2 regions of the Flintibacter sp. P01028 genome follow, and region 1 is predicted to be linked to the other one. Evidence: riboswitches for the same ligand, from Rfam matches in the RefSeq annotation. Region 1 holds a riboswitch; the other holds the start of a gene.
What was found. Region 1 has a riboswitch for ZMP and ZTP ahead of ACEVJK_RS07430 (IMP cyclohydrolase). Riboswitches for the same ligand answer to the same signal wherever they lie in the genome.

Region 1 (15,826 bases):
GATGAAGATGGGGCTGGAGCTGGCGAGGGACACCCTGTCCCCCTACGGGCCCTATATCCTGCGCCGGGCCAAAAAGGTCTATTTCCCCTACCTCTTTTGGACTTTGTTCTACTATCTCTGCTTTCTGCCCATCGGCTATGTGCGGGGCAGTCTGGCAGAGCTGGGAAATTATTTATGGTTCGGCTCCCTGTCGGCCCAGTTCTATTATGTACTGGTGGTCATGCAGCTCTATCTCCTGCGCCCCCTGTGGCGGCAGCTGGTCCGGCGTGTGGGCTGGCTGGCCGGCTGTGCGGGCGCCCTGGTGGTCATGCTGGCCGCTCTCTGGCTCCAGGGCGCGGCCGCCCGGGCCCTTCCCTGGTTCGCGCCCTATCAGGGCAAGCTGTTCATTACCTATCTGTTCTATTGGGTGGCCGGTCTGTACGCCGGCTATCTCCGGCCGGAGCGCCCGGCCCCGGCCCGCCGGCTGTGGGCCATCCTGGGCTCAGGGCTGGTGGTGCTGACCTATCTGGGCCTGTGCTATCTGGAATTTTCCGCCGGGGTGGTATTTTTTAACCTGGAGCTGATGAAGCCCCTCTCCAACCTCCTGTCCATTTACCTGCTGATGGAGCTGTGCGCCGCCTTGAAGAACTGCGGCCCTCTGCTCCGGCGGTTCCTCAACTGGCTGTACCAGGCCTCTCTCTTTGTGTTCTTTGTCCACTGCCTGGTGCTGACCTACGCCACCGCTATCCTGCAGAAGCTGGGCGTCCACTCCCTCTCTCTGCTGCTAATTGGCCGTCTAGTTGCCGCCTATTTGGGCTCCTTCCTTCTCTATTGGCTCTGGAACCGGCTGCGGCAGACGATTCACCCCCGCTGATTTTGTTCATAAACGAAAAAGAGCGCGGACAGGGTTTCTGTCCGCGCTCTTTATTAACGTCCATCTCACCTGGCCTTGGTTTCTCGCTGGAATTCCTCCATACAGGCGCTCTGGAGTAAATGGAATCGTTCCCGATCCCTGCCACCCACAGGGATGCCGTCGATGGACTCCACTCCCATGCACAGGGCGCTGGAGCTGGTGACAATGGCCTCGTCCGCGTTCATCAGCTCCACCATGGAGAAGGGTTCCTCCACCACCGGGACGCCGTTCTCTTTCGCCAGGGCAATCAGATGCTTCCGGGCGATGCCGGGGAGGATGAGCTCGTCTGTGGGGGCGGTGCGCAGCACTCCGTCCTTCAGCATGGAGATATTGCTGTGGGCGCACTCGGTGACTCGGCTGCCTCGATGGAGCACAGCTTCGTCACATCCCCGCTCCGCCGCCCGCTGGCTGGCCAGTACGCTTGGGATCAGATTCAGTGTCTTGATATGACACAGCTTGTACCGGTTATCCTCTAGGGAGATAAGCCGATAGGGCTGATTCAGGTCCTTCATCCTGTGGGGCCGCACATAGGCCAGCAAAGTGGGGGCCACCTCTGCCGGAGGGAAGGCGTGCCCTCTGGGGGCTACGCCCCGGGACACCTGCCAGTACAAGAAGTGGTAGGGGGCCTCCTCCGCCGCTTCGATGACCTTCTGCAGCTCGGCCCGCACCTGGTCCCGCTCCATCCAGAAGGGGATCTCCAGCAGCCGGAGGCTGTTATACATCCGGTCCAGATGGTCCTCCAGCGCGAAGGGGACGCGGTTAGCCACACAGGCGGCCTCATAGATGCCGTCGCCGAAGTAGAGGGCCCGGTCCCCCATGGGCACCTTCATCTCCTCCAGAGGGCCAATTTCTCCGTTGTAATAACCGACGTTCTTCCACATATCACTTGGCTCCTTTCCTATTTTCTTTCAACCGATCCGTCCTGTAACCGTCCAGCTTCAGTGCCACCCAGGCGCACAGTGTTCCGATCAAAGCCCCAGCCAGCACATCCGTGGGATAGTGGACTCCCACATACAGCCGGGACAGCCCCATCAGGACCGCCAGCAGTACAGCCCCGATCCGTCCCCAGCGCCAGGGCAGGGTCTTGGCCCAAGCCACCCCGGCCGCAAAGGCGGCACAGGTATGTCCGGAGGGGAAGGAATGGGGGTCGTTTTCCACCACCAGGGGAAGGATGGGCAGGTCCAGCCAAGGGCGGGTCCGCTCCACCAGCGGCTTTATGGTCACATTGGTAACCAGCAGTCCCAGCACCATAGCTGTCAGCGCCAGGGCCCCCGCCCGCCGGGTAGGCCGCCAGCACAGCATGGAAAGGGACAGTACGATCCACATCAGCCCGGCGTTGCCAAGCTGGGTGTAGAAGGCCACGACGGGGTCCAGCCAGTCCAAGCGCAGGTCCTGAATGGCCAGCAGCAGCGAGGCATCCAAATTCAATAAGGCTTCCAGCATTCTCGTTTCCTTTCCAGACGGAGCCCCTGCCACCCCCGGCTCCGCCAGCCAGAGGGGGGGCAGGAAAAACCGCCCGCTTGACGGTATCTCCCTCTCCATACTATAATAGGTAAAAAGGTTTCATAAGTCAATGTCATTTTACCGGGAGGTCTCCTCTTTGAAGCAGATCCTATGTCTATCCAACGAGCCCTGGAGCACCTCTCCGGGCCGGACCCAGCAGCTCCTCTCCCGGCTGCGGGACACACAGATCTTATATTTCGCTCCCCCTGCCGGCAGACGGGACCGGAGCTTTCGGCAGAAGGGGCAGAAGGTGCGCCCCAACGTGACGGTCTACACCCTTCCCCCCACCCTATTCCCGGTGTCGGAGCAGTATTCCCGGCTGTTCCTGCGCAACCAGAGGAAGCTGGGCCGATTCATCGCCGACAAGGCCGCCCGCCACCGTTTCCAATCACCCCTGCTGTGGACCACCAGTCCAGAGCATGTCCACCTGCTGGACCACCTGGAATATGACGGGCTTGTCTACGACTGCGACCGGGATTGGGAGGAGCTGCCCCCACTGTGGGAGGGCGCCCTGGCCAACAACGCCGACATAGTCTTCGCCGCCTCCCCCCTGCTGGCCGACCGGCTGTCCCCCTGCAGCTCTAACATCGCTCAACTGCCCAACGGGGTCAACTACCCCATGTTCTCCGGCGAGGGGGGCTCTATTCAGTCGGACCCTCTGCCCCAGGTCCACGGCCCGGTGCTGGGCTGGGCCGGGGTCATCCACCGGGAACTCGATCTGTCCCCCATCCTTTACGCCGCCAGGGAGCGGCCTGGCTGGACCTTCCTGCTGCTGGGCCGGCAGGAGGACAATCCCCTCCTTCCTCGACTCAGGCGGCAGCCCAACGTGGCGCTGGCCGGCCCCTGCCCTCTCAATGAGGTACCCGACTGGCTGTTCCGCTGCGATGTGCTGTTGGAGCTGCTGCGGGAGGACCGGCCGGACAGCGATGTGATCTCTGGTCGATTGTATGAGTACCTGTCTACCGGGAAGCCCATCGTGTCTATGCTGTGGCCCGAGCAGGTAGAGATCTTCCCCGACGTGGTCTACGGAGCCCATGACGAGCGGGAGTTCCTCACCCTCTGTCAGCACGCCTTGGAGGAGGCCCCCGGCTTCGTCTCTCAGCGCCGCCAGAGCTACGGCGCGGCGGCGGCCTGGTCCCTCCGAGCCGCTGCGGTATCCCGTATTTTGGACACCGCCGGCCTGCTGTGAGCAGAGGATGCCAACTTTTTTGTCCCGTATTTCGCAATTCCTTGTACAAGCCTACGAAATTCATTCCCTCTCTTGCAAAGCCCGCGTTTTTTCGATAAAATGGAACCCTAATGGATGGAAGGGGGCTTAGTCATGGGCTTTATCCGGGTGTTTTCTCCTAGGTTCGTCACTGGCTACGGCCCCAATCTGCCCAAGGCCGAACACTAACATTCTATCAGGCTATCTGTACCCGCAGATAGCCTGAATCTTTTTTGACAAAGGAGAGGTTTTGATGAAAAAAGTCGCTGTCATCATGGGCTCGGATTCCGACTGGCCGGTGGTGAAGGGAGCCTGTGAGCAGCTCCAGAGCTTTGGCATCCCCTTCGAGGCCCATATCCTCAGCGCCCACCGCACCCCCGCCGCTGCCGCCGACTTTGCCAAAAGCGCCCGTAAAAACGGCTTCGGTGTCCTCATCTGTGCCGCCGGCATGGCGGCCCACCTGGCCGGGGCCTTTGCGGGCAACTCCACCCTGCCGGTCATCGGCATCCCCATGAAGGGGGGCGCTATGGACGGGCTGGACGCCCTGCTCGCCACCGTCCAGATGCCCAGCGGCATTCCTGTGGCCACTGTGGCCATCAACGGGGCTAAGAACGCCGCTGTACTGGCCGCCCAGATTTTGTCTGTCTCCGACGACGAGCTGGCCGCCCGGCTGGACCAGGCGAGGGAGAGCATGGCCGCCCAGATCGCCGAAAAGGAGAAGAAGCTCCAGGCCGAGCTGGGGTAGTAAGAGGCAGCCCGCTCACTGTGGAGGCGCGTCATGAAGAAGTCGATTCCTATCTGCTTGATTGGCGCTGTTCTCGGCGCCCTGTCCGCCCTGATCTCCCATCTGCAGAAGGTCTTTTACTGCTGCATCGCCCTGTGGTCCATCCCCGCGGGCATGGATATTTTCTTCGCCGCCCTCTTTACGGCTGTCTGTGCCGTGGCCATGGCCGCTCTCTATCTCCCCCTTGGGAGGGGACGGTATGGCGGGGTACTGCTCCTGTGGATCCTCTCCACCCCCCTCTGGGGAATGCTGTTCCCCACCCCGAATGAGATCTACCGGGCCGTCTTTCAGACAGAGGCCTCTCTGGGCGGTGGAGGCGGATTCGCCCTCCTCTTTGTTTCGTTGTGCTCCTTTTTTGTCTATATCCCCGTTTTCCTTTTCGCCTGTTCCATTTTTTATCCCAAATACACTCAGCATCCATTTCAATTTCATACATGGAGGAATGTCATCATGGAAAAGAAGCTTGTTTACACTGGTAAGACCAAGGACGTGTTTGCTCTGGACAACGGCAACTACCTGCTGAAGTTCAAGGACGACTGCACCGGCAAGGACGGCGTGTTCGATCCCGGCGAAAACTCTGTGGGCCTGACCATCGATGGCGTGGGCGACGTAAACCTTCGGATGTCCATTTATTTCTTTGAAAAAATCAACGCTGCCGGCATCCCCACCCACTATGTGTCCGCCGACCTGAAGAACACCACCATGGAGGTCAAGCCTGCCAAGGTGTTTGGCCACGGGCTGGAGGTCATCTGCCGCCACAAGGCAGTGGGCTCCTTCCTCCGCCGCTATGGGGAGTACATCGCCGAGGGTGCCGACCTGCCCGCCTATGTGGAAACTACCTTTAAGAATGACGCCCTGGGCGATCCCCTGGTCACCAAGGACGGTCTGGTCGCTCTGGGTGTCATGACCGAGGAGCAGTACGACGCCATCAAGGAGGAGACTCAGAAGATCACCCAGATTGTGGCCGACGACCTGAAGGAGAAGGGCATGGTCCTGTACGACATCAAGTTCGAGTTCGGCTACGACGCGGACGGCAAGGTTATGCTCATCGACGAGGTGGCCTCCGGCAATATGCGGGTCTACAAGGACGGCAAGTACATCGATCCCATGACCCTGTCCAAGCTGTTCTTCGCCTAAATCGTGGACGTCGGTATCATTGGCGGGCAGGACGGCCCCACCGCCATTCTTATCAGCAGCAGCCCCATCGCGTTGCCTTTCATGCTGCTGATCCTTGCGGGACTGGTTGGAGCTGCCTGGTTTTTCCTGCACAAACGCAAAAAGTAAGGAGCAAATAAATGGGTGGTTTTTTTGGGGCCGTTTCCAAGCGGGACGTGACCCTTGATATCTTTTTCGGAGTGGACTACCACTCCCATCTGGGTACCCGCCGGGGCGGTATGTTGATCCATGACCCCCAGGACGGATTCCAGCGCCAGATCCACTCCATCGAGAACACCCCCTTCCGCACCAAGTTCGAGAAGGATCTGTCTGACTTCCACGGTTGCAGCGGCATCGGCTGCATCAGCGATACCGATCCTCAGCCCCTGCTGGTCCGATCCCACTTAGGCCTGTACGCCATCACCACCGTGGGCATCATCAACAATGCCGAGGAGCTAATCCAGCAGTATTTCTCCGACCACGGACATCAGTTTATGGCCATGAGCTCCGGCAAGGTCAACGCTACTGAGCTGACCGCGGCCCTCATCAATCAGAAAGATGATCTGGTGTCCGGTATCCTCCACGCCCAGGACGAAATCAAGGGCTCCATGACCCTGCTCGTCCTCACCGACAAGGGGGAGATCATCGCCGCCCGGGACAAGTTGGGCCGGCTGCCGGTCCTGGTGGGCCAGAACCAGGAGGGCTGTTGTGTGTCCTTCGAGTCCTTCGCCTACCATAAGCTGGGTTATGCCGACGCCTATGAGCTGGGGCCGAGAGAGATCGTGCGTATTACGGCTGACGGGTATGAAACCCTGTCCCCCGCCGGCGAGGAGATGAAGATCTGCGCCTTTTTGTGGACCTACTACGGCTACCCCAACTCCAACTATGAGGGGAAAAATGTGGAGGTCATGCGCTATCAGAATGGCGAGATTATGGCCCGGGATGAGGTTCTCCACGGTCTTCTCCCCAAGGTGGACTATGTGGCCGGTGTGCCCGACTCCGGCGTGCCCCACGCCATCGGCTATGCCAACCGCAGCGGCAAGCCATTTGCCCGCCCCTTTGTCAAGTATACCCCCACCTGGCCCCGTTCCTTTATGCCCACCAACCAGGACGTTCGGAATCAGGTGGCCAAGATGAAGCAGATTCCGGTACCCGAGCTCATTGAGGGCAAGAAACTGCTCTTCGTGGACGACTCCATCGTCCGGGGAACCCAGCTCCGGGAAACGGTGGAATTTCTCTATGAGTCCGGGGCGGAGGAGGTCCATATGCGCTCCGCCTGCCCCCCCATTATGTACAGCTGCAAATACCTCAACTTCTCCCGTGGCAACTCGGACATGGACCTGTTGGCCCGCCGTACGGTCCAGGAGCTGGAGGGGGACGAGGGCCAGCTCCACCTGGAGGAGTACTCTGACGCCCGCACTGAACGAGGCCAGTGCATGCTCAAGGCCATCTGTGAGAAGCTCGGTTTTGACTCTCTCGGCTACCAGTCTCTGGATGGCCTGCTGGAGGCCATCGGTCTGGACCGGGACAAGGTGTGTACTTACTGCTGGAGCGGCAAAGAATAGGCGTCAGCACGCCATCCCAACCGGAATGTGAAGTCAGAATGGCTCCGGTCCTGCCGGGCTGAACTCCACTGTTCCGTCTGGGGCGCACTCCACAATTCCTGACTTTTAAGTTCTAATTTGATCTGGAGGTCTGAAGATGAAAAACTCCCACTCCGCTTCCTATGCCGCCGCCGGCGTAGACGTCACCGCTGGCTATGAGGCTGTTCAGCGCATCAAGCCTATGGTGGAATCCACTTATATTCCCGGTGTCATGGGTACTCTGGGCGGCTTCGGCGGTATGTTTGCCCCCGACATGGCCGGCATGAAAAAACCAGTGCTGGTGTCTGGCACCGACGGCGTGGGCACCAAACTGCGGCTGGCCATGCTGCTGAACAAGCACGACACCATCGGCATCGACTGCGTGGCTATGTGCGTCAACGACATCATCTGCGGCGGCGCCTCTCCCCTGTTTTTTCTGGACTACATCGCCTGTGGCCGGAATGACCCCGCCCGTATTGCCGAAATCGTCGCCGGCATCGCCGAGGGCTGCCGCCAGTCTGAGTGCGCCCTGGTGGGCGGCGAGACCGCTGAACACCCCGGCGTCATGCCCGACGAGGACTATGACCTGGCCGGCTTCTCTGTGGGCATCGTGGACGAGGAAAATATCATTGACGGCAAGCGCCTATCCACCGGCGACGTGCTCATCGGACTTGGCTCCACCGGCGTCCACTCCAACGGGTTCTCTCTGGTCCGCAAGGTGCTGGATGTGGAGCACACTGACCTGACCTCCCCCATGGAGGAGCTGGGCGGCCGGAGCCTGGGCGAGACTTTGTTGGCCCCCACCCGCATCTATGTCAAGGCGGTCAAGGCTCTGCTGAAGGCCGGAGTAGATATTCACGCCATCAGTCATATTACCGGCGGCGGGTTCTACGAGAACGTGCCCCGAATGATGACGGACGGCCTCACCGCCCGCATTGATCTCAAGACCTTCCCCAAGCTGCCCATCTTTGATCTGATCCAGCGGAAGGGAAACATCCCGGAGCGGGATATGTACAACACCTTCAACATGGGCCTGGGCATGATCCTGGCCATCCCCGCTGTTCAGGCGGAGCGGGCTCTCTCCACTCTGACGGATGCGGGCGAGAATGCCTATCAGGTCGGCTCTGTGGTCTCTGGCAGCGACGGTGTGGAGTTAGTCAAATGAAAAATATCGCGGTTTTGGTATCCGGGGGCGGCACCAATCTCCAGGCTCTCATCGACGCCCAGGGGCGGGGTGAGCTGATCAACGGTCGAATCACCGCTGTCATTTCCTCCACCCCCAGCGCCTATGCCCTGGAGCGGGCCAAGGCCGCCGGCATCCCCGGCTATGTGGCGGCCCGAAAGGACTACCCCTCCAGCCAGGCCATGACTGCGGCCCTGGTAGACAAGCTGAAGGGATTGGATATCGACCTGGTGGTATTGGCCGGCTTTATGGTCATTCTGACTGGCGAGATGGTCCGCGCCTTCCCCAACGCCATCCTCAATGTCCATCCCGCCCTCATCCCTTCCTTCGCCGGCCCAGGGTGCTACGGCCTCCATGTCCATGAGAAGGCCCTGGAGTATGGGGTCAAGCTGTCCGGCGCCACTGTCCACTTCGTCAGCGAGGAGTGCGATGGCGGCCCCATCGTCTCTCAAAAGGCGGTGGAGGTCCTCCCCGACGACACGCCGGAGGTACTCCAGCGGCGCATCATGGAGCAGTGCGAGTGGCAGCTGCTCCCCCAAGCCGTGTCCCTGTTCTGTCAGGACCGGCTAAAGGTGGAGGGGCGGACCGTCCGTGTTTTGGAGCATCCAGAACGCGGAACGCGGAACGCAGAATGAATTTGCTTTTCTTACCCTTTTTTGCTACAATGTAACTGTGCGATATGACTGACGGTAAGTGGAAATGACCACGGGGAGTATCGCGTAATACAAGGCCGACCGTCTGGGCGCACCAATTCACAGAACTGGTGCGCCCTTTTTTTACAACAAAGGAGGAATACTGTGAAGACACATGATCTGAAGGAGATCCTTTCCAACCATCCCTATCCTGGCCGCGGCATCGTCCTGGGCCGCACCGCCGACAACAGCAAGGCCGCCATCGCCTATTTCATTATGGGCCGCAGTGAGAACAGCCGCAACCGGGTTTTTGAGGAAACCGAGGACGGCATCCGCACCAAGGCATTTGACGAGAGCAAGATGGTGGACCCCTCTCTCATTATCTACCATCCTGTGAGGGTGGTAAACGGGGCCACCGTAGTCACTAACGGGGACCAGACCGACACCATCCAGCGGTTCCTTCTGGATGGCAAGAGCTATATCGAGGCCCTTCGCACCCGCTGCTTTGAGCCCGATCCCCCCAACTACACCCCCCGCATCTCTGGTGTGGTGGAGGCCGACGGCAGTTATCAGCTATCCATCCTGAAGTCGGCTGACGGTGATCCCAGCTGCAACCACCGCTACTTCTATGAGTACGACGCCCCTGTGGCCGGCACTGGCCACTTCATCCACACCTATCAGGAGAACCTGGACCCTCTGCCCTCCTTCGAGGGCGAGCCCCGGAAGGTGGCCATCGAGGCCCCGGACGCTCAGACCTGGGCGGAAGAGCTCTGGGCCAACCTGAACCACGACAATAAAGTATCCCTGTTCGTCCAGTACATCGACCTGGCCAGCGGCGCCAGGGAGACCGTCATCATCAACAAGCATGGCTGAACACCGCCAGAAAGGAAGTACGCTCACATGAATGAACTGGAACTGAAATACGGCTGCAACCCCAACCAGAAGCCCGCCCGCATCTTTATGGAGCAGGGCGATCTGCCCCTCAAGGTGCTCAATGGCAAGCCGGGCTATATCAACTTTATGGATGCTCTCAACTCCTGGCAGTTGGTGAAGGCTCTGAAGAAAGCCACCGGCCTGCCCGCCGCCGCCTCCTTCAAGCACGTCTCTCCCGCCGGAGCCGCCCTGGGCCTGCCCCTGTCCGATACCGAGCGGCACATCTATTTCGCTCCAGAAGGGGACCTGTCCCCTATCGCCTGCGCCTATATCCGGGCCCGAGGTGCCGACCGGCTGTGCTCCTTCGGGGACTGGGCCGCCCTGTCTGATGTGTGTGACGGAGACACCGCCCGCTTCCTGGCCGCCGAGGTGTCCGACGGCGTCATCGCCCCCGGCTATACTGATGAAGCCCTGGAGATCCTGAAAATGAAACGCAAGGGCAGCTATAATGTGGTTCAGATCGACCCGGAGTACCAGCCCGCCCCTATTGAGCGCCGCAACATTTTCGGTATCACCTTTGAGCAGGGCTATAACGACCTGGATATCAGCGAGGAGATGCTCTCTAACCTGGTCACCGCAAACAAGGAGCTGTCCCAGCAGGCCAAAAACGATATGCTCCTGTCCCTCATCACTTTGAAGTACACCCAGTCCAACTCCGTGTGCTATGTCAAGGATGGCATGACCATCGGTGTAGGTGCCGGCCAGCAGAGCCGCATCCACTGCACCCGTCTGGCGGGCAACAAGGCGGATATCTGGTGGCTGCGTCAGCACCCCAAGGTTTTGGGGCTGCAGTTCGTAGACCACATCCGCCGCCCTGACCGGGATAACGCCATCGACATCTATATCTCCGACGAGCACGACGACGTGCTGGCCGAAGGCGTGTGGCAGAACACCTTCAAAGTGAAGCCCGATGTGTTGACAGAGCAGGAAAAGAAAGATTGGATCGCCCAGATGTCCGGCGTCACCGTGGGCTCCGACGCCTTCTTCCCCTTCGGGGACAACGTGGAGCGGGCCAGGAAGTCCGGTGTTCAGTATATTGCCCAGCCCGGCGGTTCCATCCGGGACGATCAGGTCATCGCCACGGCGGACAAGTACGGCATGGTCATGGCATTTACCGGAATCAGACTGTTCCACCATTAAGCACTTTCAGTGGGGGCTTTGCCCCTCTGGATACGGCGTCGGTTCTTAAGGGAGCCGCCGCCGATACCCCCCTTGCCTTTTCAATGAAAAAGATGCTTTTAACCGCCGCACGGCCAGGGGGCATAGTGTCCTGCGGCAAAATAAATTCGCTTTCGGACAGCATTAATATCCTTTCTGCCTTTGGTAGAAACTCCGCTAAACTGGATGGTCTATGGCCGCCCGTATGAAAGGAGCATATTATGAAAGTTTTAGTCGTCGGCGGAGGCGGGCGTGAGCACGCCATCTGCTGGAAGCTGGCCCAGAGCCCTAGGGTCACGGAGTTATACTGCGCCCCCGGCAACGGTGGCATCGCCCAGGTGGCCAAGTGTGTCCCCATCAAAGCCACCGATGTGGAGGGCATGGTCCAATGGGCCAGGGAGAACGCCATGGACTTTGTCATGGTGGCCCCGGATGACCCCCTGGCCCTGGGTATGGTAGACGCCCTGGAGGCGGCGGGCATCCGCGCCTTTGGCCCCCGTGCCAACGCCGCCATCATCGAGGCCAGCAAGGCCTTTTCCAAAGGGCTGATGAAGAAGTACCACATCCCCACCGCCAAATATGAGACCTTTACCGACTTAGACAACGCCCTGTCCTATATTCGGGCGCAGGGGGCTCCCATCGTAGTCAAGGCCGACGGCCTGGCTCTGGGCAAGGGGGTAGTGGTGGCCGCCACTGTGGAGGAGGCCGAGGCCGCCGTCCGAGACATGATGGAGGGCAGAAAGTTCGGTGACTCCGGCTCCACTGTGGTCATCGAGGAGTGTATGGTAGGCCCTGAGGTGACTGTGCTGGCCTTCTGTGACGGGGAGCACCTGGTCCCCATGCTGTCCAGCCAGGACCACAAACGGGCCTATGACGGAAACCAGGGACCCAACACCGGGGGCATGGGTGCCTTCTGTCCCTCTCCCAAGTACACCCCGGAGATTGCGAAGGAGTGCATGGACAAGATTTTTCTGCCCACTGTGGCTGCTATGAAGGCGGAAGGGCGTCCCTTTAAGGGGGTCATCTACTTCGGCCTAATGCTCACCAAGGACGGCCCCAGAGTGGTAGAGTACAATGCCCGGTTTGGAGACCCGGAGACCCAGCCCATCCTGTCCATGCTGGACAGCGACCTGCTGGACATCTTCGAGGCCTGTGTGGACGGCACCCTGGACCGGTGCGAAATCAAATGGAAGAAGGGCGCCGCCTGCTGTCTGGTGCTGGCCTCCGGAGGCTACCCGGTGAAATACCAGAGCGGTTACCCTATCTCCGGGCTGGATGAGGCGGGCAGGCTGGCCACCGTATTCCACGCCGGCACAAAGATTGGCAAGGACGGCTCGATCCTCACCGCGGGCGGCCGTGTACTGGGGGTCACCACCACCGGGTCCAATCTGGAGGAGGCCATCTCTAGGGCCTATGAGGCGGTCAAGCCCGTCTCCTTCCAGGATATGCACTTCCGCACCGATATCGGGAAGGTATGAACAAGAAAGAATTGGAGGGCGTAGTATTTGACGCCGACGGCACCCTCTTTGACACCGAGCGTCTGGGTTACTGGGCCTGGGAGGAAGCCGGCCGGCAGATGGGTTGCCCTCAGGCGGCAGACTGCTATCCAGAGGTAGTGGGCCGGGGCCGCGGGGATGTGCTGGCCCTTCTGCCCCGGCTCTTGGGGCCCGACTTTCCTCACGAGCCCTTTATGGAGCTCCGCTCCCGGTTAGCCACCGAGCGGATGGAGCGGGAGGGCGTCCCGGTCAAGGAGGGCGCCCGTGAGGTTCTGGAGTTTCTTCAGTCAAGGCAGATGCCCCTGGCGCTGGCAACCTCCACCTATTACGACCGGACCATATACCGGTTGGAGCACTCCGGTCTGGGCCGATACTTCCAGGCCGTTGTGACCGGGGACCAGGTATCCAAGAGCAAGCCGGACCCGGAGATCTATCGGGCGGCCTGCCAGAGGCTGGGCGTCTCTCCGGCCAAGGCGGTTGCTGTTGAGGACTCCCCCAACGGTATCCGCTCCGCCCTCAGTGCGGGGATGACCGCTGTGATGATACCAGACCTGATCCCCTCTTCCCCTGAGTTGGATTCGCTGATCTGGAAAAAATTTGATGATCTGTCCAGCCTACTACACTATTTACAGCGAGAACTGTAAAAAAACACCCTTCTGTCCTGGTCGCTCCAGGGCAGAAGGGGTATGTGTCATAGTTGGAAAGATAAGCAGTATGTTTCTCTCCGGATAGAAATATTTTGAAAAGGTGTACCTTTACAAATTTTTGCTCCACACCTTTCCAGTTCCTAAATATATCACAAGGCACCTGATTGGGCAAGTTTTTTTCAACATTTTTCCATTTCCATCCCCTTTATAAAAGCACACCTTTTTAATTTTAAATCAGAGGATATTGAAAGGACTGTAAAACATGAAAAAACTTATCTCTATCGCGGCGGCACTGGCGCTCTCCCTCACTCTGGCCGCCTGTGGCACAGGCGGCACTCCCTCCACTGGCGGGACCGCTGACAGCAGCGGCAACGTACACGCGGAAGACGGCTATGGCGAGGGACGGATCGCGGACACTGTACACACTTATTTCTTTGATTATACGGTCAACAGCGCCCACATGGCCAAGGAGTACGAGGGATATCTCCCCGCTGAAGGCAATGAGCTTTTGGTGGCTGAGGTGACTGTAAAAAATACCAGCACCTCCAGCATTGAAATGTATGATACTGACTTCCAGGTCCAGTGGAACAGCGATGACGAGAACGCCTTCTGCTATCCCATCACTACTGACCCGGAGACGTTTGAGGAGTTGCCTCCTCTGACTGACGAGCAGCTCCCCGGTACTTACCCTCTGTCGGTGGACGAGGAAGTGACCGGCCTGCTGGTATACGAGGTACCCGCCGGCAACCGGGATTTTTCCATTTCCTATTTGGAGCAGTTTGACGACAACTCTGAGGGCGATACCTTCTTCGTGTTCTTCACAGCGGAAGACCAATAAGTGATATATAAAGAGCCTGTGTCCCGTGGGACACAGGCTCTTTTTGTTGTGGCAAGGATGTGCCGGGGATCTTTATTCCTCGTACATCTTCTGCAGACGGGTCAGCTTCTCGTAGCGCTTCTTGGCGGTCTCCTCGTTCAGGGCGAAGAGCTCCTTGGCGCGGTCGGGGAAGGACCGGGTCAGGCTGGAGTAGCGGGCCTCGTTCATCAGGAACTCCTGATAGCCGCCGGCGGGCGCCTTGCTGTCCAGGGTAAAGGGATTCTTGCCCTCCGCCTTGGCAGCGGGGTTGAAGCGGAACAGGTTCCAGTAGCCGCACTCCACAGCCTTCTTCATCTCAGCCTGGCAGTTGGTCATACCGCCCTTGATAGAGTGCATCTCACAGGGGGCATAGCCGATGATGAGGGAGGGGCCGTGATAGGCCTCGGCCTCGGCAATGGCCTTCAGTGTCTGGTTGGGGTTGGCACCCATGGCCACCTGGGCCACATAAACGTAGCCGTAGGTCATGGCGATCTCAGCCAGGCTCTTCTTGGCCACGGTCTTACCGGCGGCGGCAAACTGGGCCACCTGGCCGATGTTAGAGGCCTTGGACGCCTGTCCGCCGGTGTTGGAGTACACCTCGGTGTCAAAGACGAAGATATTGACATCCTCGCCGGAGGCCAGGACGTGGTCCACGCCGCCGAAGCCGATGTCGTAAGCCCAGCCGTCGCCGCCGAAGATCCAGACGGACTTCTTGGCCAGGTAATCCTTCTCCTGGAGGATTTCCGCCACCAGCTTGCAGGCGTCGCACTGACACAGCTTCTCACCCTTGGCCTGCAGCTCCTTGCCAAACGCCTGGATCTCAGGGTTGGAGTTAGCCAGCAGCTCGTCCACGGTGCACAGGCTGGCCTCCAGAGCGGCCACATAGGCCTTGGCAGCCTCGCCGTTAGCGGTGCCGTCCTCCATGGTATCCAGCCACTTCTGGGCGGCCTCCTTCAGTTCGGGACGGGCCCACTCCACCGCGATCAGAGCCTCGGTCTTAGCGGCCAGCCGGTTGCGGATGGCCTTCTGACCCAGATACATACCCAGGCCATGCTCGGCGTTGTCCTCAAACAGAGAGTTGGCCCAGGCGGGACCCTTGCCCTCAGCAGTAGTGGCATAGGGAGAGGTAGCGGCGGGGCCGCCCCAGATGGAGGAACAGCCGGTGGCGTTGGAGATATACATCCGGTCGCCGAACAGCTGGGTGATCAGGCGGGCATAGGCGGTCTCGGCGCAGCCGGCGCAGGAGCCGGAGAACTCCAGCAGAGGCTTCTTGAACTGGGAGCCCTTAACAGTCAGGTCAGCCACATCCTCCTTGACGGAAACATTGGCCACCATGTAGTTGAAGGCGTCCTGCTGGGGCAGCTCCTCCTCCTGGCCCACCATGGTCAGGGCGCTGGTGGGACAGATGTTGGCGCACACGCCGCAGCCCATACAATCCAGGGGGCTGATGGCGATGGAGAACTTGTACTGACCCTTGCCCTTGCCGGCCTTCACGTCCACGATCTTGGCGGAAGCGGGAGCCTTGGCGGCCTCCTCCTCAGTCAGGGCAAAGGGACGGATAGTGGCGTGGGGGCAGACATAGGAGCACTGGTTACACTGGATACACTTAGAGGAGTCCCAGGTGGGCACGGAGACGGCCACGCCGCGCTTCTCGTAGGCGGCGGCGCCCAGCTCGAAGGTGCCATCCGCATGGGGCACGAAGGCGGAAACAGGCAGGCTGTCGCCATCCATGCGGTCCACGGGGTCCAGAATGCTGTTGACCATGTCCACCAGCTTGGCGGGGCCAGTGTGCTTGCT
Region 2 (15,826 bases), on a different contig from region 1:
TTTCCATTATCTCAAATACAATAAAATTTGATTTATTTTCATATAGGACAGAAAGTTGCGATAATTTAGAGATAGAGGAAGTAAAAAGTCGTGATTCTGTCGCCACAAACCCATCCGGAATCACAGGGATGACAGGTGTTAAACCCTTTTCTCCGACCAGGTCCTGGAACACGGAAAATTCCTCCGGTACTGGATCTGGGTCCGCGGATGCCACGGAGGATGATCCGTCCTCCATGACCCGGAACGAAAACTGCTCGGTGGTCCAATGGGCGACCAGTTGGAACAGGTTGGCATCTCCCAATACAGGGATGCAGGTCAGCGCGACCAGCACAGCCACCACGGCGGCAGCGAGTAAAGTACGACGGACCTTCCGACGACGGCTCTTGATGTGGAAGGGGAGCTCGTGGCCGGGACCAGTTGTCCGCTCTGGGATAGGGTAAAGAGGCTCGTTCAAACCTTTATATAGCTTCTCAAAATCCGCCCTGGCTCTCGCCCGGTCGGAGGAGCTGCTGTCACTTTCTTCTTGTTCTCTCTCTAAAATCACCTCCAGCACATGGTCTATCAGCTCGGGATCGCTCTCAACGTCAGAGAGGTCTGCCCGCAAAATGGATTCAAGCTCTGCGGTGGTCAACTGGTCCAGTTTGGCATACTTCTTATTTGCCATGCTCTGAACCCCCTTCCAAAATATAATTCCAGGAAAATGGAAAAACGGACAGGAATTTCCAAAAAATTTTCAAAAATTTTTAGTCCCGCTGCTCCAGCAGGCGTTTCTTTAATTTCTGCCTGGTCCGTTGAACCCGTTTTTGACAGACGCCAATGGTTAAGCCGCTTTCCTCAGATATTTTCTTATATGGAACGCCGTCTAACGCTACCCGCTTGAATATATGTAAATCTTCTGCCGGCAGCGCCTCCGAGATTTTTCGATTGAGTTTCTCCAGACTGTCTGGATCTTCCTCTATCTTTTCAAACTCGTCTGGAGCGGAAATGGGCGGAATCGCGTCCGAATCCAGGGACACATATTGCTTCAGATCCCTGGCCCTCTCCCTCAATTTATGGAGCGATTTATATTTTACTGCCTTTTGCAGCCAGAACTCCGGCTTTTCATGGGCCATCACCTCATCGATGTGCAGATACAGCTCCAAGAAGGCATCCTGCACAACTTCTTCCGCCAGTTCTGGATTTGACAGGAGGATCAGGGCGTATCGCTTCATCTTGCTAAACCGTTCCTCGTATAGGCAGTTGAAAAACGCTTCTTGACTTGATGCGTCTCTGTGGCCCATGCGCGTGCACTCCCATCCCTGTTTATAGATCCTCTTTGTCAAACTGATCGATACATACCCGCACCAGCTGCTCTACTCCACTGATAAATTCGGGGGATTTATTAGAAAGCATCTTTATGATGTTTTGAGAAGAAACGTTGTGGTGCTCCTGGTACACCAGGGCGTCAAACCCAACCTGGAGCGCGTCCGCGATGGCGTACAGAGTTTTTAATTTCATCATCTTTTCGCCGCGTTCGACCCGGGAGATAAACGCAGTCCCGACCCCGGCCTGTTCTGCCAACTGACCCTGTGTCAGGTTAGCTCTCTCCCGGTATCTTCGGATATTATCTCCGATCACTACAGCTAAGGTGGCATCATCCATACTGATTCCTCCATTCGGTAAAATTATATTTCCCAAATGAAAGGAAGTAAAAGCACCAATAGGTATATAATATTTTACCATTTCAGGAAATGCAAGAGAATTTCATCTTCTTGGGAAACCACATTTGGAACATGGAGCACAATAGGAGGATGGTTGAGAAATGCCGCCGCTCAACTGGGAAAGAGGCGCTGCCCTGGGCCACCAGACCTGGTAGAAATGTGCCGTACATACAAGAAGCCCCGGCCTTTAGGCCGGGGCTTCTTGCTGTGTGTTGTGTAAGGAGAGGGAGAAATGGGAGTAACTTGATCTCTTATCTGATCACGGCCTCATCATACAATACAATTAAGGCAAAACCGTGACTTTGCTGTGAATTTTTTGTGAACATTGGGATGGAACCGCCAAAAATCGACAGTTTTTAAGGCGCTTCATCTGTGATGAGGGAGAGTACCAGGGAAGCGGTATCTACCAGGTTTTGGACGCTGATTTCCTCCTGAGTAGTGTGGACCTTAGACATCCCTACCCCCAGTACCAGAGCTTTGATACCGTGGGCGTTCATATTGTTGGCATCGCTGCCGCCTCCGGTGGCGGACAGGGAGGGAGTTAACCCCACCCGCTCACAGGCGGCCATCACTGCCCGGAGGAAGGAGTCCTCGCTGGGGATGGAGAAGGGGGAGTAGGCCTTGCTCATCTGAAGATCCAACGCCGCCCCGTATTTTTCACAGGCATGACGGAGACACTGAGCCATGTGCTCCGCCTGCCGTTCCAACTTTTCCGCGTCACGGCTGCGGGCCTCCGCCGCCAGGTCCAGCACCTCTGGGACGATGTTGGTGGCATACTGGGAAGAAATAGAGCCGATGTTAGCCGTGGTCTCCTGGTCCACCCGCAGCAGACGCATTTGGGAGATGGCCTCCGCCGCCACCTGAATGGCACTGATCCCTTCCTCCGGGGCGACGCCCGCATGGGCGCGGCGGCCGGTGATCCGCGCGGTGATCTGGTACTGGCCGGGGGCACTGGTAATGATACGTCCGGCGTCCCCATCGCTATCCAGTACCACCGCTTGTTTGGCCAGGATGCGGCTATCATCCAGATGGCGAGAGCCACGCAGGCCGATCTCCTCACACACGGTAAAGACCGCCTGGACTGGAGGGTGGGGGAGCCGCTGTTCTACCAGGGAGCGCAGGGCCTCTACGATAGCGGCCACGCCCGCCTTGTCGTCGCTGCCCAGCACTGTGTCTCCTTTGGAGCGGATCACCCCGTTCTCCAGCACCGGCTCCACTCCCGTGCCAGGAATTACTGTGTCCAGGTGGGCGGACAGAAGGATGGGCTGATCGGGAGCGGTCCCAGGCAGGGTGCAGTACAGATTGCCGGTGTCGCTTCCGGTCTGGGCCTGGGTATCATCCAGATCCACTTGACAGCCGATGGCCTGAAGGTCCTCTGCCACGCGGGCGGCAATAGCGCCCTCATGAGTGCTCTCGCTGTCGATGCGTACATAGTCCAAAAAGGTATCCAAAAGACGGTCCCTGTTGATCATATAGCTGGCCTCCTTATGATAGTGCGGCCATTTTAACACGGAGGGGGAGTAAAATCAACTGCGGGACGGTACTAGCGGTCGGTGACTACCATAGTCTGGATATCCCGCTCCCCAGTGCCGCTGCTCAACAGGAACACGGTATAGTTGGTATTTTTCTCCACCTCCAGGTTCAGGGAAACAATGGTGTCGGGCAGGTCGGGAGTACCCAGGAAGGCACTGTCTAGAGTCTCAATGTCCATCCAGGAGGGCATGGGGGAACGGTCAGTCTCGGCAAAAAGGAACTGATAAGTCCCTGGCCGGACGCGCTTGAAAATGGTGGTCTCCTTGAAACGGACATCAGCATAGACCACCCGGCCGTCCTTCAACAGCACATCAATCGGGGGGCTGTTCAGAGCCAGATTGCTTACCCGGAAATTGGAAGCGCAGTTGCCCTGAAGGCAGCATTGGTCAGAGATCTGGAGCAGGTCCAGCCCACTAGGGGTATTGATGACAGCGATGGTGGACAGACTGCCTGGGGGAAGCGGCATGGTCTTGCGGAGATAGGTGTAGCCGTCGAGACCGGATACAGTGATAGTCTGATAGCCACCAGGGGCTTGGACATAGGAGGATACCGAGGCGTAACCCAACCGGGTGACCACCCGGACGCGGTTGATCTGGATGCGGATAGGGGTGTAGCCGAAGGCGGCATTGAGAAAACGGACTCTGGATAATGGGAGCCAGATAGGGGGGCGGACGGAGGAGCCGCCGTTGACTGGCCCGCCTTCTCCCGGATTTGGGAGGGGAATGACCGGGATATTCCCGGTGCTGCCATCATAGACCGGTCCGCCTTCTCCCGGATTGGGCAGAGGAATGACCGGGGTATTTCCAGAATTACCATCATAGACTGGTCCACCCTCACCCGGATTGGGCAAAGGGATCACCGGGGTGTTGTCGTTAATTCGTTCCATATGGATAAGGCAGGTCAGGGAGAGCCTGGCCTTTCTCCTTTCTGAGTTATTTTGTCTGGACAGCCCCAAACGTAAGCAGGGGGCACCCCATGCTATGCCAGATGGAGGAAGCCTGTTCAGAGAACGCGGGAGGAAAGGAGGTAGAAAAAGGGGAAGGACAGATGAAAAAGTAGGCCAAACACCTTGACAATGGGAAAAAACATGGTAGAATAGTCCCGGAAATGTGTTGATGAAGCCAAGTACAGCGGGGTGTCTTTAGCGAGAGGGGACAGTGAAAGCCCTCGGCTGAAAGCTGTACGAGCCACTTCTGAGCAGCCCGTGAGGAGCGGGACGGCCCATCCCCGTGAGCGGATGACTGAGATGTCCGGCTGACGTGCCGCGCCGGATAATCAGGGTGGTACCGTGGAAGGATGCTTTCCGCCCCTGACTGCTGTCAGGGGCGTTTTTTATTTCGAAAGGGGTATAAAATGCGGCAATATATTGTAGATGCCTTTGCGGATCGGGTTTTTGAGGGCAATCCGGCAGCAGTATGTGTGCTGGACCGCTGGCCGGAAGAGGACCGGATGATGCGGATTACCCGGGAAAACAATCTCTCTGAAACTGCCTTTGCCGTCCCGGAAGGGGAGGGATACCGGCTGCGCTGGTTTACCCCCAGCGGGGAAATTGACCTGTGCGGCCACGCCACTCTGGCTGCGGCCTTCGTGATCACGGAATTTATCTCTCCGGGTCTGGATGTCGTCCTCTTTGACACCCTCAGCGGGCGGCTGACGGTAAGAAAGCGGGGCGAGCTGCTGGAGATGGATTTCCCGGCCTATCAGCTCAAGCGCTTGGAGGTGACCGACCAGATCACCGAGGCGTTGGGGGCCAGACCCAGCGAGGTCTGGAGGGCCCGTGACCTGTTGTGTGTCTTTGAGGACCCGGAGACCGTCATCCGCCTTGAGCCAGACCAGGAGAAGCTGAAGGAGCTGAAGGGGGCTCTGATGCAGGTTACCGCTCCGGGGAGCGGGGAGTTTGACTGTGTGTCACGGTCCTTCGCCCCCAAAATGGGGGTGCCAGAGGACCCGGTGTGCGGCTCTGGCCACTGCCACATCATCCCCTACTGGGCTGCCCGGACGGGACGGAGGGAGTTTACCGCCCGCCAGGCGTCTCCGCGAGGCGGAACCCTCTACTGCCGCTTGGAGGGGGACCGGGTTATCCTGGCCGGCCGGGCAGCTCTCTATGCCAGGTGTGAACTGATGTTGGAGGACTGCTGATGAAAAGAAGAACGACAGGCCTGCTGGCCGCGGCGCTGCTAGCCGTCCTGCTGCTGGCCGGCTGCGGCACCCGCCCCCTGCCCAGCGGCATGGAGGAGGAAGCGGTGGGACAGGCGGGCCAGGAGATTGTGGAGATGCTGGTCGCACGGGACTATCAAGGAGTGGTTGACGCCTTCCGGCCGGACATAGCCGAGGAGCTGGGCGTCACCGCGGATACAATCCAGTCCGAGATGGACAAGGTTTCGGAAGCCGGACCCTATGTGGAAACCATAAAGCGGATGGCGGTGGGCGGAAAGAACAAAGACTATGGAGAGGACTATGCGGTGGCGGTGATCTACTGTGAGCATGAGGAGAAAAACATCGCCTATCAGCTCTCCTTTGACACCAATCTGAACTTGATCGGCATATATGCGGAAGTGAAAAAGAAATAAGATGATATACGGAGGTAATTCCTATGCATGATCCAAAGCCTTTCGGACTGAACGAGCTGCGCGAGATGTTCCTGTCCTTTTTTGAGAGCAAGGGCCATCTGCGTCTGCCCAGCTTTTCCCTGATCCCTCAGAATGACGCGTCCCTGCTGCTGATTAACAGCGGCATGGCCCCCATGAAGCCCTGGTTCACTGGGGAGCAGGAGCCCCCTCGCCATCGTGTCTGCACCTGCCAGAAGTGCATCCGCACCGGAGACATTGAGAACATCGGCAAAACTGCCCGCCACGGCACCTACTTTGAGATGCTGGGCAATTTCTCCTTTGGGGACTACTTCAAAAAGGACGCCATCCACTGGGGCTGGGAGTTTTTGACCAGCCCGGAGTGGGTGGGCCTGGATCCGGATCGGCTGTACCCCTCTGTCTTTGAGGGGAACGAGACCACCCCCGCCGATGATGAGGCATTCCGTATCTGGAACGAAGAGATCGGCATTCCCGCCGACCGCATCTTCAAATTCGGCAAAGCGGACAACTTCTGGGAGCATGGCTCCGGCCCCTGTGGTCCCTGCTCGGAGATCTACTACGATCGGGGCCCAGAGTGGGGCTGTGGCAAGCCCGGCTGCACTGTGGGCTGTGACTGTGACCGCTATATTGAGGTTTGGAATATCGTCTTTTCCCAGTTTGACAACGACGGTGAGGGTCACTATACTGAGCTGAAGCAAAAAAACATCGATACCGGCATGGGCCTGGAGCGGCTGGCCTGCGTCTGCCAGAAAGTGCCCTCCCTCTTCGATGTGGACACCGTCATGAACATCACCCACAAGGTATCCGAAATCACCGGCGCCCACTATGGCGAGACCCCTGCCAAGGATGTCTCCCTGCGGGTCATCACCGACCACATCCGCTCCGCTACCTTCATGATCTGTGACGGCGTGCTTCCCTCCAACGAGGGTCGGGGCTATGTCCTGCGCCGCCTGCTCCGCCGGGCTGCCCGCCACGGCAAGCTGCTGGGCGTCAACGAGCCCTTCCTTTACAAGGTGTGCGACACCGTCATCCACGAGAACGAGGGCCATTACCCCGAACTGCGGGAGCGGCAGGACTATATCACAAAGGTCATCCGGGTGGAGGAGGAGAACTTCGCCAAGACCATCGACGGCGGCCTGAAGATTTTTAACGAGATGCTCAAGGGGCACCAGGAGAAGCGGGAAAAGACCTTTTCCGGCGCCGACGCTTTCAAGTTATATGATACCTACGGCTTCCCTATCGACCTGACGCTGGAGATGGTGGAGGAGCAGGGCATGACCTTGGACCAGGACGCCTTCCACCAGCTCATGGAGGAGCAGCGCCAGCGGGCCCGGAAGGCCCGGGAGGCTCTGGGCGATTTGGGCTGGGCCGGCGTGGAATTTGGTAAGGATGTGCCAGAGACCCAGTTTGTGGGCTACGGGTGTGATACCGTGCTGGATGCCAAGGTGGTGGCCATTGTGGCCGAGGGCCAGCAGCGGGATGAGATCATCGGCGGCGGCGAGGCCATTGTGGTGCTGGACAAAACGCCCTTCTACGCCGAGATGGGCGGCCAGGTGGCCGACCATGGAGTGATCGCCTGTGAGAGCGGGCGTGGGATGTTGTTTGAGGTCCATGACGTGCAGAAGAACAAGGGCGGCAAGTATATGCACTATGGCCGGCTGATGGAGGGAACCCTGAAGGTGGGCGACACGGTTCGGGCCCAGATCGATCTGGACCGCCGTCGGGCCGTCATGCGGGCCCACTCCGCCACCCACTTGCTGGATAAGGCCCTGCGCGCTGTTCTGGGCGATCACGTCCACCAGGCAGGCTCTCTAGTGGAGGCCGACCGGCTGCGTTTTGACTTCACCCACTTCTCCGCCATGACGGCAGAGGAGTTGGCCAAGGTCAGCGCCATGGTGAATGAGGCTGTGCTGGCCGGCTATGACATTGTGACCGAAGAGCTGCCCATTGAACAGGCCAAGCAGAAGGGGGCTATCGCCCTCTTTGGAGAGAAATATGGTGACGTGGTCCGAGTCGTGGACATGGGTCAAGGCTACTCCGTGGAGTTCTGCGGCGGTACTCACCTGGATAACACCGCCAAGGTGGGGGTGTTCCACATCTCCAGCGAGTTCTCTGTGGCCTCCGGCGTCCGCCGCATCGAGGCTACTACCGGTATGGCTTCTTTAGAGGTAATGAACCGCAATCAGGAGCTGCTCTTCCAGGCTGCTGCAGCCCTGAAGGCTAAACCCGGTGAGTTGCGGGAGAAGGCGGAGGCTGCCATGGGCGAGATCCGCCAGCTCCACCAGGCAGTGGAGAAGTTCAAGGCCCGTGAAGCGGTCAGCGAGGCCGAGCGATTCCTTTTCGCTGCCCATGAGGTAGGGGGCCTGAAGGTGCTTACCGCCACGGTGCCGGACGCGGACGCCGACCGTCTGCGCAAAATGGGGGACTTTTTGAAGGACAAGGAGCCCAACGTTGTGGCCGTCCTGGCCGCCATCAATGGGGAGAAGATTACCTTCTTGGCCGCCTGTGGCAAGGAGGCCGTCCAGAAGGGAGTCAAGGCCGGAGAGATCGTCAAGCAGGTGTCCGCCATCGCCGGCGGCTCCGGCGGCGGCAAGCCTGACTCCGCAATGGGCGGCGGCAAAGACCCGCTGATGGTGGACAACGCCCTCGCTATGGTGGATAACGTGGTATCCATGAAGCTGGGGCTGTGAGCCATGACCCGCGAGGATCTCAAGCGCTTTTGCGCTCTGGATATTGACTTTGAAAGTATTGGCTTGATGGAGCCTGGACTTTCCTTGGAGCCTTATTTCTGTACTCCGATGAATGCCGAGCCGGTAGGGAGGCTGGGCTGCGACGGTATCCATTTTGTCCTTCTGCCCGGGGATGAGCGGGTGTTTTGCGTGGACCCCGCTATGGGGGAGCCGGGGACCTATGTCCTGCCAGTAGCGACAGATTTTCGGGAATTTTTGTCCTTTGTCCTCTACTGCCGGGATGCCAACCCCCTCTCCCAGATCTGGTGGCTGACGGAAGAACGGTTCCGGGAACTGTTGGAGGAGGACAAGAGGGCTGTCTGGCCTGGGTGTGAGACATTTTTTGCTGGGAAACAGACAGCCCTGGAGAGGATAGCAAGGGCCTTTGACCTGGCTCCCGCTGCTCCGTATCAGCAGGTCAAGGCCCTTCAGGCCGCCTTTGATCCCACGATTATGAAATTTTCCAACGAATACTATGATGTGCTGGGACTGGAGTATCCAGAGTGACAGGACAGGGATAAGGAAACGGGCTTTGCAGGGACAAGATCTTCCAGCATCGAAGTTCTATCTGCCTTCCTGATTTTGACTTTTTATGCTAACAGATACCGTGCGGCACGGTTAACTGGACCGTTGCCGCACGGCTCTTTTATCTTTCACTTTGATTTAAATCTAATTTTGACTGTTTTTTTAGTAGGCTGGAAAAGGCGGCGCCCCGGCTCTGACTGGAACAGATGAAAACCGCGGCTGGGACGGGGAGGCCCTGTGTACTTGAAGCAAAAACGGTAAACGGACCCCATCTTCAAAAGGGACGGCCCTTGGGCCGTCCCTTAAAATTTTTTGGGAGAATCTCAACATTTTCCCCAGCCAGATTGTGTGATAAGCAGAGAGACAAAAAGGGAGGTGTCCTGTTTGGAACATAGCCAGAGCGGGGAGAAGATGGCCGCCCTCTACCGCCGATATGTGACCATGGTCTATCAGATCTGTCTGATGCTGATGAAAAATGTACCCGACGCAGAGGACGCCACCCAGACGGTCTTTCGAAAAGCGATGGAGCATGAGGGCCTCTTCCGTGATCCGGAGCATGAAAAGGCCTGGCTTATCGTTACCGCCCGGAACGAGTGCAAAAACCAGCTCAAGCACTGGTGGAGGACAAAGAGGGCGGGAGAAGAGATACTTCAGAACCTGACCTGGGAGCAGCCGTCGGACGGGGAGCTGTGGGATCTGATCCTTACCCTACCGGAGAAATACCGGATGGTGCTGTATCTCCACTACTACCAGGGTTACACCGCGCTGGAAACAGCGGAGATCTTGGGGAAGAACCCATCCACCATTCGTACCTGGCTGGTTCAGGCGAGATGGAAACTGAAAGAAATGTTGGAGGTGGAAGAGTATGGACGAGGATAAGCTCAAGCGGGTGTTTGACCAGATAAAACCCACTCAAGAGCAGGAACGGGTTATGCTGGACCGCCTCCTGACAGGGCAGAAGGAGGTCAAACCTGTGAGTCGAATGAAGAAGATGCCCGCTGTACTGGCGGCCGCCGCCGTGCTCCTGCTGGCCTGTGCCTTTACAGTGGCTACGGGGTTGGATCAGAAATTTGCGGCGCTGTTTGGGGCAGGGGAGCAGGAGACAAGGCTGATCAAAGACGGTGTGGTGCAGGTCGATCAAAGACACACCTATGAAAATGGATGGACGGTTGAAGTGGAACAAATGCTGGTGGACCGGTATACCTTGGCGGTCCTGCTGGACGTGATCGCCCCAGAGGAGACTGCCTTGTGGGGAGAGGACTATTCTGTTCTGGCAACTTCCGATATTGAGCCTGAGTCGGAAGAGAATGGCGTGGGCGGCTGGGTGTCCGGCTCCATTGTTTTACCAGATGATGATCCGGGTGACCATCACATCTCGATTTTGTGGTATCGGGGACCGACCACCTATCTTCAGGCAGATGCTCAGACATTTCTGGGTGGGGAATTTACGATTACTCCGTTGCGCCTGGTTGAAAAGACCACCTTTGAGAACTTGGCTGACTTTTCTCAGGAGCGGCATGACTTTTGTGTGAAACTGCCTGACCAGGACAGCGGACGACAATATGAGGCCGGGCTTCCCATTCAGGTGGGAGAAGACAATATGGTCCTGCAGTCGCTGTATGTTTCGCCCATCAGTGTTGCCTTTATGATTCAAGGAGAGGAAAACGATTTCCGTATGTGGGGGCCAGCGGCGTTTTCCGAAATAGAAAGTACTACCGTTCTGAATCTGTTGGACGGCCAAACCGCATCTGTAGGCCGCACAGTGAGCCAGAGCTATAATCCAGATACCGGGATGGGAGAATTTGTGTTCCAACTGAATCAAATTGTGGACCCGGATGAGGTGACATCCCTTACCATCTTAGGCCAGACCTTCTCTCTGGGAGGGCTGCTCCCGGTGGAGGAATAAAAACCTTGGCAATTCTGGCAAAAGGGGGTACAATGGTCTTACTAACAAACAAAGGAGGTTTCCCAATGTCTGACTGTCTGTTTTGTAAGATTGCGGAGGGGCAGATCCCGTCCAACAAAGTCTACGAGGACGAGGTATGCTTTGCCTTCCATGACATCGATCCCCAGGCGCCCACCCACTTTTTGGTTATCCCCAAGGCCCATATCGGATCTGTGGCCGAGGTGACAGAGGACAACGCCGCCGTAGTGGCCCATATTTTCGCAGTCATCTCCAAAGTGACCAAGGAGCTGGGCCTGGACAGCTACCGTGTGGTGTCCAATATTGGGGAGCAGGCGGGCCAGTCTGTCCCCCATCTCCATTTCCATGTTCTGTCTGGCCGGGATATGACCTGGCCTCCAGGCTGAGGAAGAAGGGGATGGTACCGAATGATCCCGCCATCCTCCTCAGCTTCCTGAATACCCGGCTTAGGGATGACGGCTGCACCCTGGAGGAGCTGTGCGCGCAGCTGGATGTAGAGCAGAGCGGGGTGGAGGATAAGCTGGCTGCCATAGGCTACACCTACCATAGAGAGCGCAACCAATTCCTTTGATAGAGGAGGTCGGAAAAAAGGGTTGACAAGAGAGTTAGGATGTGCTAACCTATACGTGGTTAGAGAGAGCTAACTCTCATCCTCCTTACACCTCCCTACTTTCACTTTTCCTGACTGAGGGCGCGCTCTGACCACCAGACGCTTGGGCGGGGCAGGCAATACCGCCGGGCAGACCGGGGCCGTGGATCATTCCACGGCTCCGGTTTTTCTTTCTGTATCAGAAAAAGGAAGATACCCCTTTCCATACTGGGGGAACTGTGATATAATCCTCATAGCTTTTTAGTTATGGGGTGTGCTGTTTATGTTCGTCAAGAATCCGGAATATTTTATGGCCATCGTCAAGGAGCGGAGCATCTCCAAAGCGGCGGAGCGGCTCTATCTCTCCCAACCCTATCTCAGCCAGTATCTGGCCAAGCTGGAGTCCAATCTGGGGGCCGTGTTGCTGGACCGTTCCCACTCGCCCCTAAAGCTGACGCCGGCAGGGGAGGTGTTCCATGCCTATCTGGAGCGCCAGAGTTATTTGGACCGGCAGCTGGTCAGCGACCTGCGGGATCTGCAGAACGAGAAGCGGCCTGTCCTCCACATCGGCGTATCCCCTTGGCGTGGTTCCACCCTACTGCCCGATGTGCTGCCCCTGTTCACCAAGCAATACTCCGACGTGCAGGTGGTTCTCCATGAGGCGCCGGTGCCCGAACTGGGGGATCTGGCAGCGGGCAGTGTCACGGACTTCTGCATCATGCACATCCCTGGGGATCTGACGGAGCTGACCTATGAACTGGTCATGCGGGAGCATATTTTCCTTTTGGCCCACCGGGACCACCCCCTGGTCCGAGGGCTCACCAGTACCTACGACGACCCCATACCCTTCCCCGACCTGCGGCAGCTGGAGCGGGAGCGTATCGTGATGCTGCCCCCGGACTGGCGGCTGTCCAAGCTGCTCCACAATACCTTCTCCGTCCATAACGTGGAGCCCCAGAATATTTTGGTGACCACCAACAATACCACAGCCATCAATCTGGTGGCGGAAAACATGGGCTTCGCCTTTTTACAGGAGAGCGGCATCTCTCGCACCCCATATCTGGACCGGCTGGCCTGCTTTACCATCGGAGAGCCGCCACTGACCTGCCCCATGGCGGTGGTCTACAAGAAAAATGGATTCCTGTCACCGGCGGCCAGAACGTTTATCGACCTGATCAAGGAGTATTACAGCCGCTTTGACCGTCCCGCCAACCTTTGAACAAATATCGGGCCTGATTTTCAGCAAAAGGGACGGAGAGAAACCACACCGCCCCCCTTGACGAGGGAGGAGGCCTATGCTAAACTGAATCCAAGCCCTGCGACTGACGGAAGTGGAGTGACCACGTGGAACAGGGCCCGGCGTGTGAAACGCCATATTGCCGACCGTCTGGGCGCACTATTGCTTAGTGCGCCCTTTTATTTTTGCGGGCGCAACAGGAAGGAGTTATGGAAGATGAAGACTGACATCGAGATCGCCCAGGCCGCGGAGATGCTTCCAATTGGCCAGGTGGCCCACAAGGCGGGGGTCAGCGAGGAACTGCTGGAATACTATGGGCGCTATAAGGCTAAAATCGACATCACCCCCCTGCGGGACAAGGCCCGGAAGGGCAAGCTGATCCTGGTCACCGCTATCAATCCGACCCCCGCCGGAGAGGGCAAGACCACCACCTCCGTTGGGCTGGCTGACGCGCTGAAAAAGCTGGACAAGAACGTAATCCTGGCCCTGCGGGAGCCCTCCCTTGGCCCTGTGTTCGGCGTCAAGGGCGGCGCCGCCGGTGGTGGTTACGCCCAGGTGGTGCCTATGGAGGATATCAACCTCCACTTCACCGGCGACTTCCACGCCATCGGAGCGGCCAATAACCTTCTGGCCGCCATGTTGGACAACCATATCCAGCAGGGTAACGAGCTGGGCATCGACGTGAAGAAGATCACCTGGCGCCGCTGTGTGGATATGAACGACCGGCAGTTGCGAAATATCGTGGACGGTCTGGGCGGCCGGATGCAGGGCGTCCCGCGAGAGGACGGCTTTGATATCACGGTGGCCAGCGAGATCATGGCGGTCCTGTGTCTGGCTACCGGCCTGAAGGATTTGAAGGAGCGGCTGGCTCGTATCATCGTGGGCTACACCTATGACGACCGGCCGGTGACCGCCGCCGACCTGAAGGCCCAGGGAGCCATGGCCGCCCTGCTGAAGGACGCCATCAAGCCCAATCTGGTCCAGACGCTGGAGAACACTCCCGCCTTTGTCCACGGCGGCCCCTTTGCCAACATCGCCCACGGCTGCAACTCCGTCTCCGCCACTGACACCGCCCTGAAGCTGGCCGACTATGTGGTCACCGAGGCGGGCTTCGGAGCTGACCTGGGTGCGGAGAAGTTTCTGGACATCAAATGCCGGGCCGCCGGACTGACCCCGGACGCGGTGGTCATCGTGGCCACGGTTAAGGCGCTGAAGTACAACGGCGGTGTGCCCAAGGCCCAGTTGGGAGAGGAAAACCTGGAGGCGTTGGAGCGGGGCCTGCCCAACCTGCTCAAGCATGTGGAGAATATCACCCAGGTCTTCGGTTTGCCCTGTGTGGTGGCCATCAACCGCTTTGTCAACGACACCGACAGAGAACTGGACCTGATCCGCTCCAAGTGTAAAGAACTGGGGGTCAACGTGGCCTTGTCCGAAGTGTGGGGCAGAGGGGGCGAGGGCGGTATCCAACTGGCCCAGGAGGTGCTCCGCCTGTGTGAGCAGCCCAAGAAGTTTACCTACGCCTATGAGTTAGATCAGCCTTTAAAGAGCAAGATCGAGGCTGTGGTGAAAAAGATATATGGGGGCGTGGGCGTGAGCTATTCCGCTGCCGCATCCAAGGAGCTGGAGCGGCTGGAGAGGATGGGCATGGGCGGCCTGCCCGTGTGCATGGCCAAGACCCAGTATTCCCTCACCGATGACCAGACCAGGCTGGGCCGCCCCGAGGGCTTTACCATTACGGTGTCCAAGGTGAAGGTGTCTGCGGGCGCCGGCTTTGTGGTGGTCCAGACTGGGGATATTATGACTATGCCCGGCCTGCCCAAGGTACCCTCCGCGGAAAAGATCGACGTGGATGAGAACGGAGTAATCTCCGGCCTGTTCTGAGGGGGGCACATGGATAACCATTTCAATTCCCCCGCCCAGGTGACGGCGCTCTACGCCGCCGCTGGGGCGGAGAAGGCCGGAAAGCCAGCCTCTGTCCTGATTCTGCTGGGCATCCTGGCTGGGGCCTTGATCGCCATGGGCAGCGCCGCCACTAACACGGCCTCCTATGGCATCCAGGGCACCTGGACCGCCCGGACGGTGTGTGGCCTGCTGTTCCCCTTCGGGCTGGGAATGGTGATAGCCACCGGGGCGGAGCTCTTTACCGGCAACTGCCTGATCACCATTTCTCTGCTGGATGGGCGCTGCTCCTGGCGGGGGATGTTGCGGAATTGGAGCATCGTCTACCTGTCTAATTTTGCCGGAGCCCTGCTGGTGGCGGCGGGCTGCGCTTGGTTCGGTCAGTTCGACTACTCCGGCGGGCAGCTGGCCCTGTTCACAATGAGAATGGCGGCCGCCAAGTGTGCCATCCCCTTCCAGAATGGGGTGGTGCTGGGCTTCTTCTGCAACCTTCTGGTCTGCCTGGGCGTGGTCATGGCCATGTCGGGCAGGGACACAGCCAGCCGCCTGATGGGGGCATTTCTTCCGGTATGTTACTTTGTCCTGTGCGGCTTTGAGCACTGCGTTGCCAATATGTACTATATTGCCGCTGGCCTTATGGCCAAGATGGTCCCGGCCTATGCCCAACTGGCGGCGGAGGCGGGGCTGGACTTGTCTGCATTGACAGTGGGGGGATTCCTGCTGGGAAACCTGCTCCCCGTCACGATTGGGAACGTCCTGGGCGGCGCGGGGCTGGGCGGCCTGCTGTGGTATTGCTACCGCCCGAAAAGCTGACGGCCTATTGGCATAGAAAACGGCTGTGGGAGATGGTCTTTTGATCACATCTCCCACAGCCGTTTTTTCGACCGGGCGTGGTCAGCCGGTTTTTTGAACTTTCACAGGTGCTTTAGACGACCCTTTCTTCAGAATAAGCCCGGAGGACCGCTATCGACAGGCCCGTTCTCTGGCGGTTAAGTAGAGCAGTCCGCCCGCCTGATAGGCGACGAAGTCCCAGGGGTCGAAGACTGCCCCCGCTTTCCAAAGTGGGGCGAGAACCTCCCACACCAGCCCGCAGGCCAAAAGC

Region 2: linked by a shared signal. The riboswitch ahead of ACEVJK_RS01080 (formate--tetrahydrofolate ligase) and the one ahead of ACEVJK_RS07430 (IMP cyclohydrolase) in region 1 are both predicted to bind ZMP and ZTP.

Annotation. Positions count from the first base shown of each region.
Region 1 covers NZ_JBHEVC010000003.1:120,221-136,046, forward strand. The annotation lists gene ACEVJK_RS07385 (acyltransferase) at 1-853, shown strand, start outside; gene ACEVJK_RS07390 (aminotransferase class IV) at 919-1,773, opposite strand; gene ACEVJK_RS07395 (phosphatase PAP2 family protein) at 1,775-2,335, opposite strand; gene ACEVJK_RS07400 (hypothetical protein) at 2,493-3,584, shown strand; gene purE (5-(carboxyamino)imidazole ribonucleotide mutase) at 3,853-4,347, shown strand; gene ACEVJK_RS07410 (phosphoribosylaminoimidazolesuccinocarboxamide synthase) at 4,381-5,523, shown strand; gene ACEVJK_RS07415 (amidophosphoribosyltransferase) at 5,682-7,106, shown strand; gene purM (phosphoribosylformylglycinamidine cyclo-ligase) at 7,243-8,289, shown strand; gene purN (phosphoribosylglycinamide formyltransferase) at 8,286-8,942, shown strand; ZMP/ZTP riboswitch at 8,977-9,058, shown strand; gene ACEVJK_RS07430 (IMP cyclohydrolase) at 9,105-9,812, shown strand; gene ACEVJK_RS07435 (phosphoribosylaminoimidazolecarboxamide formyltransferase) at 9,840-11,012, shown strand; gene purD (phosphoribosylamine--glycine ligase) at 11,252-12,508, shown strand; gene ACEVJK_RS07445 (HAD family phosphatase) at 12,505-13,170, shown strand; gene ACEVJK_RS07450 (DUF4352 domain-containing protein) at 13,436-14,011, shown strand; gene nifJ (pyruvate:ferredoxin (flavodoxin) oxidoreductase) at 14,084-15,826, opposite strand, start outside.
Region 2 covers NZ_JBHEVC010000001.1:206,597-222,422, reverse strand. The annotation lists gene ACEVJK_RS01150 (DUF4367 domain-containing protein) at 1-664, opposite strand, end outside; gene ACEVJK_RS01145 (RNA polymerase sigma factor) at 744-1,280, opposite strand; gene ACEVJK_RS01140 (helix-turn-helix domain-containing protein) at 1,303-1,641, opposite strand; gene ACEVJK_RS01135 (M20/M25/M40 family metallo-hydrolase) at 2,057-3,172, opposite strand; gene ACEVJK_RS01130 (DUF4397 domain-containing protein) at 3,244-4,119, opposite strand; gene ACEVJK_RS01125 (PhzF family phenazine biosynthesis protein) at 4,587-5,372, shown strand; gene ACEVJK_RS01120 (DUF3887 domain-containing protein) at 5,372-5,803, shown strand; gene alaS (alanine--tRNA ligase) at 5,827-8,511, shown strand; gene ACEVJK_RS01110 (hypothetical protein) at 8,515-9,057, shown strand; gene ACEVJK_RS01105 (RNA polymerase sigma factor) at 9,451-9,954, shown strand; gene ACEVJK_RS01100 (hypothetical protein) at 9,941-10,981, shown strand; gene ACEVJK_RS01095 (histidine triad nucleotide-binding protein) at 11,047-11,385, shown strand; gene ACEVJK_RS01090 (DUF4250 domain-containing protein) at 11,397-11,570, shown strand; gene ACEVJK_RS01085 (LysR family transcriptional regulator) at 11,872-12,807, shown strand; ZMP/ZTP riboswitch at 12,897-12,988, shown strand; gene ACEVJK_RS01080 (formate--tetrahydrofolate ligase) at 13,042-14,706, shown strand; gene ACEVJK_RS01075 (formate/nitrite transporter family protein) at 14,716-15,537, shown strand; gene ACEVJK_RS01070 (hypothetical protein) at 15,688-15,826, opposite strand, start outside.